Regions from separate parts of the Actinomadura keratinilytica genome, predicted to be linked through region 1. Evidence: riboswitches for the same ligand, from Rfam matches in the RefSeq annotation. Region 1 holds a riboswitch; the other holds the start of a gene.
What was found. Region 1 has a riboswitch for cyclic di-AMP ahead of ABD879_RS20075 (C40 family peptidase). Riboswitches for the same ligand answer to the same signal wherever they lie in the genome.
Positions count from the first base shown of each region.

Region 2: linked by a shared signal. The riboswitch ahead of ABD879_RS16815 (CHAP domain-containing protein) and the one ahead of ABD879_RS20075 (C40 family peptidase) in region 1 are both predicted to bind cyclic di-AMP.

Region 1 is NZ_BAABDO010000065.1:25,918-30,123, forward strand. Features, by position in the region: gene typA (translational GTPase TypA) at 141-1,994, opposite strand; cyclic di-AMP (ydaO/yuaA leader) riboswitch at 2,191-2,377, shown strand; gene ABD879_RS20075 (C40 family peptidase) at 2,418-3,392, shown strand; gene ABD879_RS20080 (hypothetical protein) at 3,420-3,968, opposite strand; gene ABD879_RS20085 (ATP-binding protein) at 3,965-4,206, opposite strand, start outside.
Region 2 is NZ_BAABDO010000048.1:2,406-6,611, forward strand. Features, by position in the region: gene ABD879_RS16800 (hypothetical protein) at 1-769, opposite strand, end outside; tRNA gene ABD879_RS16805 (tRNA-Pro) at 1,207-1,280, opposite strand; gene ABD879_RS16810 (serine hydrolase) at 1,478-2,212, shown strand; cyclic di-AMP (ydaO/yuaA leader) riboswitch at 2,444-2,595, shown strand; gene ABD879_RS16815 (CHAP domain-containing protein) at 2,652-3,323, shown strand; gene ABD879_RS16820 (bifunctional glycosyltransferase/CDP-glycerol:glycerophosphate glycerophosphotransferase) at 3,521-4,206, shown strand, end outside.

The DNA.
Region 1 (4,206 bases):
GCACCGTCATGCCGTGTCAACACGCATGCGAGCTGCGTCAAAGGCGCACGCACCCCGCCCACTCGCAGGGGGGCGTGGGCCAGGGTGGAGCCGGGCTCCGGTACGCCACGCGGCAGGTCTGACCGGCGCGGCGGCGCGGGTCAGGCGTTGCGCTTGGTGCGGGCGCGGATGCGTTCGCGCTCCTTGGCGTCCAGGACGACCTTGCGCAGGCGCACGGCGGACGGGGTGACCTCGACGCACTCGTCCTCGCGGATGAACTCCAGGGCCTGCTCCAGGCTCAGCGGGCGCGGGGGCGTCAGCGTCTCCGTCGCCTCGGCGGTGGACGAGCGGATGTTGGTCTTCTGCTTCTCCTTGCAGATGTTGACGTCCATGTCATCGGCGCGGGAGTTCTCACCGACGATCATGCCCTCGTAGACCTCGGTGCCCGGGCCGACGAAGAAGGTGCCGCGCTCCTGCAGGTTGATGAGGGCGTAGGCGGTGGCGGCGCCGGAGCGGTCGGCGACCAGCGAGCCGGTGGGGCGGGTGCGCAGCTCGCCGAACCACGGCTCGTAGCCCTCGAAGACGTGGTGGGCGATGCCGGTGCCGCGGGTCTCGGTGAGGAACTCGGTGCGGAACCCGATCAGGCCGCGCGCCGGGACCAGGAACTCCAGCCGGATCCAGCCGGTGCCGTGGTTGGTCATCTGCTCCATGCGGCCCTTGCGGACGGCCAGCAGCTGGGTGACGGCGCCCAGGTGCTCCTCGGGGATGTCGACGGTGAGCCGCTCGACGGGCTCGTGCTTCTTGCCGTCGATCTCCTTGGCGACGACCTGGGGCTTGCCGACGGTCAGCTCATAGCCCTCGCGGCGCATGTTCTCCACCAGGATGGCCAGGGCCAGCTCGCCGCGGCCCTGCACCTCCCAGGCGTCGGGGCGGTCGGTGGGCAGCACCCGGATGGACACGTTGCCGACCAGCTCGCGGTCCAGGCGGTCCTTGACCAGCCGGGCGGTGACCTTGGTGCCCTTCTCCCGGCCGGCCAGCGGCCCGGTGTTGGTGCCGATCGTCATGGAGATCGCGGGCTCGTCCACGGTGATCAGCGGCAGCGGGCGCGGGTCGTCCGGGTCGGCGATGGTCTCGCCGATCATGATGTCGGGGATGCCGGCGATGGCGATGATGTCGCCGGGCCCGGCCTCCTCGGCGGGCTTGCGCTCCAGCGCCTCGGTCATCAGCAGCTCGCTGACCCGCACCCGCTCGACGCTGCCGTCGCGGCGGCACCAGGCGACCTGCTGGCCCTTCTTGATGGTGCCTGCGTGCACCCGGCACAGCGCGATGCGGCCGAGGTAGCTGGAGGCGTCCAGGTTGGTGACGTGCGCCTGCAGCGGGCTGTCGGGGTCGTAGGACGGCGCCGGCACGGTGTCCCTGATCACCTGGAAGAGCGGTTCCAGGTCGGGCGAGTCGGGCAGCTCGCCGTTGCCGGGGGCCTGCAGGGACGCCCGGCCGGCGCGGCCGGAGGCGTAGACGATGGGGAACTCGATCTGCTCGTCGTCGGCGCCGAGGTCCATGAACAGCTCGTAGGTCTCGTCGACGACCTCGGCGATGCGGGCGTCCGGCCGGTCGGTCTTGTTGATCACCAGGATGACCGGCAGCCGGGCCTCCAGGGCCTTGCGCAGCACGAACCGGGTCTGCGGCAGCGGGCCCTCGCTGGCGTCCACCAGCAGCACCACCCCGTCCACCATGGACAGGCCGCGCTCGACCTCGCCGCCGAAGTCGGCGTGGCCGGGGGTGTCGATGATGTTGATGGTGAGCCCGCCGTGCCGGACGGCGGTGTTCTTGGCCAGGATCGTGATGCCCTTCTCCCGCTCCAGGGCGTCGGAGTCCAGCACGCGCTCGTTGACGTCCTGGTTCGCGCGGAACGCCCCGGACTGCCAGAGCATGGCGTCGACCAGCGTCGTCTTGCCGTGGTCGACGTGGGCGACGATCGCGACGTTCCGGAGGTCGTCGCGGGTGGAGATGGGCATGCGCTTCTCGCTCTGGTGAAGGTGCAGGGAGTCGCCGCGGAGCCGCGGCCGTCTGCGATTCTACTTGCCGGTCCGTACCGCCCCGGCGAACCGCGCAGCCCTTTATCCCATATGCCCTGGTTGCCGGGTTTTGCGGTTTATTTGTACTCTCTCCGGACCCGGCCGTCTCGGAGCCCGCCGGACCACTGCGCGGGCTGCGGCCGGACCGCCGAATCCCCTCGCGGGGAGCCGGGGAACCACATCCCGGGGCGCCGCCGCCCCCGGGACTCGGGGTGAATCGACGCAGGTCGCACCGTCACCGCGGTGACGCGCGCCCGCGTCGTAGGGCGAACTCCCGGCCCGAACCCGTCAGCTAACCCGGTAGGCGGATGAGGAGAGGAGTGCACGACCTTGCCCCCCGGTCACCGTCCACGGCGTGTCGCCGTGTCCGCCCTCACCGCGGCCGCCGCGGCCTCCGTCGCCCTCGGCTGGGCCGTCGCCCCCGCCGCCGCGACCGCCCCGCCCGCCGCGCCGCGCCTCGCCGACCCCGGCCGCCCCAGCGAGAGCGAACTGCGCAAGCAGCTGGACGCGCTGAACACCGAAGCCGAGAAGCTCACCGAGCAGTACAACAAGACGCGCGTCGAACTGGGCAGGGCCCGGCGCGCCGAACGCGCCGCCGCCCGGACCGCCGCCGCGCTGGAGCGGCAGGCCGCCCCCGCCCGCGCCCAGCTCGGCAAGCTCGCCGCCGCCAACTACATGAGCGGCGGCCCCGACACGCTGTTCTTCTCCTCCGGCGACGCCAGGACCCTGTCGGCGTCGGCCTACCTGGTGCAGAACCAGACCGCCGCGCTGGGACGCCTGCAGGCGCAGATCGACCGGGCCGACCAGGCGAAGCGCGAGGCCGCCGCGAAGACGGCGCAGGTGCAGCGCGCCGCCGCCCAGGCGCAGACCGCCCGCAGCGCCGCCAAGGCCAAGGTCGAGGAGGTCGAAAAGCGGCTCGACAAGCTCACCACGACCAAGGCCAGGGACCCCCGGACCGGCCTGACGGCCACCATCAAGGGCTCCGGGCTGCCCGCCAAGATGGCGCGCAAGGCCTACTCCAAGCTCGGCAGCCCGTACGTGTGGGCCGCGGCCGGCCCGAACAGCTTCGACTGCTCGGGCCTGGTGGTGTGGGCGTACGCGCAGGTCGGCAAGAAGGGCCTGCCGCACTACACCGGCGCCCTCTACGAGCTGGGCCGCAAGGTCGACCGCAGCGAACTGCGCTCGGGCGACCTGGTCTACTTCGGCAGCGACCTGCACCACATGGGGATCTACCTGAGCGGCGGCAAGTACCTGCACGCCCCGCAGACCGGCGACGTCGTCAAGATCTCCAAGCTGTCGGACCGCTCCGACTACGCGGGCGCCAACCGCATCTCCTGACCCGGCGCGGGACGGGGAGCCGACGGCCTACGGCGCGCCGCGCAGGTAATGGCGGTAGCGCTCGACCAATTCGGCGGTGGGCAGGTCCGGCCAGCGGGTGAGCGCCCCGGTGGCCCGGTCGACGACCAGCAGGCCGTTGCCGCCGGGGACGGGCCGGGCGACGAATCCCTCGGCGAACTCCTCGATGACCAGCGGCACCCCGCGCGACCCCAGGTACGCGTCCGCCCGCCGCCACGCCTCCGCGCGGTCCACGGCCGCCGGACGGACCGCATATGCTGCGAAGACGTCCGCGATGGCCTTGAGCGTCGAGCAGGCGGACGTGCCGCAGGCCCGGCAGACCTCGTGGCCGTACGGGTCCGTGCCCGGCCGGTGCCTGTCCAGGACGGCGCTCAGCCCGGCCGCGCAGCCGAGTGTCAGCCGCCGCGCCTCGCGCACGAAGGTGCGGGTCTGCCAGTCCGCCCGGCCGTCGCCCGCGACCGTGTGGATCGCGCGGACGTCGGCCCGCATCGCGATCAGCATCACCGAGTCGACCCGGTCCTGGAGCCTGCCGTGCTGAGCCGCCAGTCCGCCGTTCACGCGGCCTTCTCCTCGGTGAAGACTGCGGTCACGGTGCGGCCCTCGGCGTTGCCGTGCCAGCCCCAGGTGTCGGCCAGCAGGGCGAGGGTCCGCAGGCCGCGCCCGGTCTCGGCCCACTCGGACGCGTCCGCCGGGACGGGCACGCCCGGGCCGCCCTGGTCGGCGACCGACACCGCGACCTGGCCGTCGCACCGCAGGACTTCGACGGTGAACGAGCCGCCGTCCTGGCCGGACCTGG
Region 2 (4,206 bases), on a different contig from region 1:
GTGCGCGCACCCCCCGGACGTGCAGGAGGCCGCGGGACGGGGCATCCGAGACACGTTCGAGCACCTTGTCCGCCCTGGCGAGGAGGACGGCGGCGGGGCGGCGCTCATAGAGCCCATGCGCCAGTCGTCCCCCCGCGATCCACAGGGCGAGATCTGTGTCACCGGACGCCTCAGCGGCGCTCTGCGCGGTCCTCCACCATTCGCGGGCCTCGCGCGGTCGCCCGAGGTTGCTGAGCGTCTTGGCCATGAGCGCGCAGAGTTCGGCGGCGACGCGGCTCCAGGGCGCGGACGTGCTGTGGGCTCGGTTCCTCCGGGCGTCCTCCTGCTGCTTGCGCTTGATGATCTGCTGGACGGTCACCAGGTCGCTCGCCAGGTCGAGCAGCAGGCGACGCGGAGGTGTCGGCACGTACAGGTGACCGTACTCGACGACGATCTCGTCCCACTCGTCGATGTGACCGTCCTCTCCGCCGCCGACGGTGCGGTGGACGCTGATCCGGATGTTCCGGAGGGCTTCGGAGATCGGAGACGCGGGCAGACCGAGTGCCGCGAGCGCCTGTAGGAGAGTGCGCCGTTCCATCTCGTCCTCATCCTCCTCCCGGGTACCCGGTTCCAGCGAGCGCTCCTCACCAACGGTGCGGAGAGCTGCAAGCCGGCCCTCCGCACCGAGTGCAGAGTCGACGGCTCGCGCGAGTTGGGGGGACGGTGTCTTCAGGTCACGCGCGATCCTCGACAGATACCCGTCGTAGTGAACTTTCGCCGCACTGCGCATCCGGCAGAAGCGTCAGGAAAGCGAGTGCACGGCGCGTGGGGAGCGCTGGACGGGCAAGGGGGCTGATCTTCACGACGCGGATGGGGCGTCTGATCGGGCTGCGGAACGTCAACCGCAGCTTCAAAGGGGGGGCCGAGCGTGCGGGGGTGCGGTTGATCAAGGTTCATGGCGTGCGGCGCACGTGCGGTTCGCTGCTGGGCCGCGCTGGACGTCCATCCGCGTGAGGCGATGCAGATTCTTCGGCGTGGCCAGATCGGCATCACGGGGGAGGTCTATGCCCAGGTGCTGAGGGAGGCCGCCAGGGGCGCGCTGAGGCGGCTGGTGGGCGCTGATGGGGACCACTTGGGGACCACCGGGTACGGGGCCGTAGCTGTACATCCTGGCCGTACGGACGACGAAAGGCCGGTTCCGAATGATCGGAACCGGCCTCTGACCTGTCGGGACGGCGGGATTTGAACCCACGACCCCTTGACCCCCAGTCAAGTGCGCTGCCAAACTGCGCTACGTCCCGGCGCCTGCCGCAGCAGGCGTGATTACTGTAGCGCAGTCTGCGGGGTCATGCGTACCGAGATAGCGGGAGCCTGGGCTCGGGCGGGCCGGGGCGGGGTGGCTCTGGTGGTTGTGGCCGGGGCGCTCTGTGGGTGTGGCCGGGAGACGGAGCGGGTCCCGGGGGCGGTGAGCAGCAGTGCGGTGGAGCCGGCTCCCAGTGTGACTCCCGAGACGCGGAAGGCGGTCCCGACGCCGAAGGTGCCTCGGGGGACGCGGGTCGGGTACGTGGTGTTCGACCGGGAGAGCGGCAGGACGGTGCGGCAGTACCGGCCGCACCAGGTGTTCCGGTCGGCGTCGGTGGTGAAGATCCTCATCGCGCTCGATCATCTGGAGCGGAGCCGGGACGTCGATCCGCGGCTGGGGTTGATGCTGCGGTCCAGTGACGACGCGGCGGCGACGGCGTTGTGGAGGCGCGGTGGGCGCGGGGCGATCGTCGAGCGGATGGCGCGCCGGATGGGGCTCACCGACACCAGGCCGCCGCCCGCGGACAAGCCCGGGTTCTGGGGGTACACCGCGCTCAGCGCCGCGGACGTGGTGAAGGCGTACCGGTATCTGCTGGAGAAGGCGCGGCCCCGGCACCGCGATGTCGTGCTGCGGGAGCTGCGCAGGGCCACCCGGCGGGGGACGGACGGCTACGACCAGTACTTCGGGATTCCGCGGGCGGTGTCGAAGCCGTGGGCGGTCAAGCAGGGCTGGTCGGGCTTCGGGCAGGGGACGTCCGGGGTGGTGCCGGGGGACCTGGGGCTGGGGCGGCCGGTCCTGCATACGACCGGGCTCGTGGGGCCGGGGGAGCGGTACGTCGTGGCGGTTCTCACGCTGCAGCCGGCGGGGACGTCCTACGCCACCGCGGCGGCCAGGATCACGGCACTGACGCGACAGGTGTGCACCCTGTGACCACAGGGGATCGGTTTTGATGTTGTCGCAGGTCAGAGCGGCTTTACCTTTTTTGCTCTGGCGTGGGGATCTGATAACGTCGGACCGAATCCCGCGACGCGCGCCATGCGTCGTGGCCTGTCGTGGCCCGGGGAGGGACCCGGGGCGCGGCCGTGGCGCGCGAGGACGCGCCCCCCTTTCGAGTTCAGACCAGTGAGCGGCCGCTGTGGGCAGCGGCGGCCGTGGCCGAATCCGTGTCCGGCGCCTGATGCGAGGACCGGAGCCGGGAACCCACGTCGGGCCGATCAGGCCCAGGGGTGAATCGGCGTGCCGACGATGCGCGCCGTAGGGCTCTTCCATGCCCGAATCCGTCAGCTAACCCGGTAGGCGTCATGGGAGACAAGGAGTTCTCTGCATGCCCGATCGAACCGCTTCTCATTCCCTCGAGGCTCGCCTGGGTGTGGGGGTCGCCGTGGGGACGGTGCTGGCCGGGGCCGTCGGCTTCGCGCTGATCGGCCCTTCCGCCGAGGGGCAGCCCCAGGACAAGGGGACCGTCGCCCAGGTGCAGGTGGAGAAGGCGCACAAGGCCGTCTCCATCGGTGACAAGCCCGAGGGATACGCGGTGCCGATCCGCAAGGTCGAGCCGTCCGAGGCGATCCGCCTGGCCCTGGAGCAGGTCGGCGTCAAGGAGGGGCCCGGCCGGCAGACCAAGTACCACGACTGGTTCGTGTCGACGCCCAACGCGAAGATGACGGCCGAGCGCGACGGCGGTTTCAGCGTGGACGACTACAACGGCGCCGAGTGGTGCAACATGTTCGTGTCCTGGGTGGGCGCGCAGCTCGGTGTCAAGGACATGGGGTGGGACGCCTACACCGTCCAGCACGCCAGGTGGTTCGCCAAGAAGGGGCGCTGGGGGCACAAGGCCAAGCCCGGGGCCGTGGTGTTCTTCGACTGGCAGAACGGGCCCGACGGCGGCATCAGCGGTATCGACCACGTCGGCCTGGTCGTCAAGGACAACGGGGACGGCACCATCACCACCGTCGAGGGCAACACCAACGACGCCGTGGAGAAGCGGGTGCGGTCCAAGTCGCTCGTCGCCGGGTACGGGTACCCGGACTACGACGCCGACTGACGTCCGGTGGACGAGGGCGTCCGGCGTATGCCGGGCGCCCTTTGTCGTCCTGAATGCCGCAATCATTCACTTTTTTTGTGGTGTCTTCTACTCCGTCGTTGCGGTGGCCGGAAAGGTATCCGGCACGCGAGCAGGGACGGGGGGAGGACACGTCCATGAGGGCAGGGCCGCACGGGCACGTCCCGCACGGCCCTGACGTGAGCGTGGTCGTGATCGCCTACAACGACGCGGGCCGGCTGCCCCGGGCGGTCGGTTCGGCGCTGAGGCAGTCGCTGGGCGCCGTCGAGGTCGTGGTCGTGGACGACGGGAGCGCCGACGAGACCGGGCCGGTGGCCGAACGGCTGGCCGCCGAGCATCCGGGGCGGGTGCGGGCGGTGCGGCTGCCGGTCAACTCCGGCGGGTGCGGCCGTCCGCGCAACGCGGGGGTGGCGCGGGCGCGCGGCCGGTACGTGATGTTCCTCGACAGCGACGACGTCCTGGACCCGCACGCCTGCCTCAACCTGCTGACCGCGGCCGAGGACACCGGCGCCGACCTGGTCTCCGGGCTGTGCACGCGCGTCCACACGGGCCGGGTGCGCGGCCGGGAGCGGCCCTGGTACCCGTGGCTCTACCGGAGGACGGCGGTCTACGGCGCGCTGCGCGACAACCCGGACCTGCTGTACGACACCCTCGCCACCAACAAGCTCTACCGGCGCGCCTTCCTGGAGGGGCACGGGCTGCGTTTCGCCGAGCGGCTGCACTATGAGGACCTGTTGTTCACGGCGGAGGCGTACCTGGCGGCGTCCCGGACGGCGCTCATCCCGCACCGCGTCTACAACTGGCTGGTCGAGCCGCATGCGCGGTCCATCTCCAGCCGGCGTTCGGAACTGGCCAACTTCGCCGA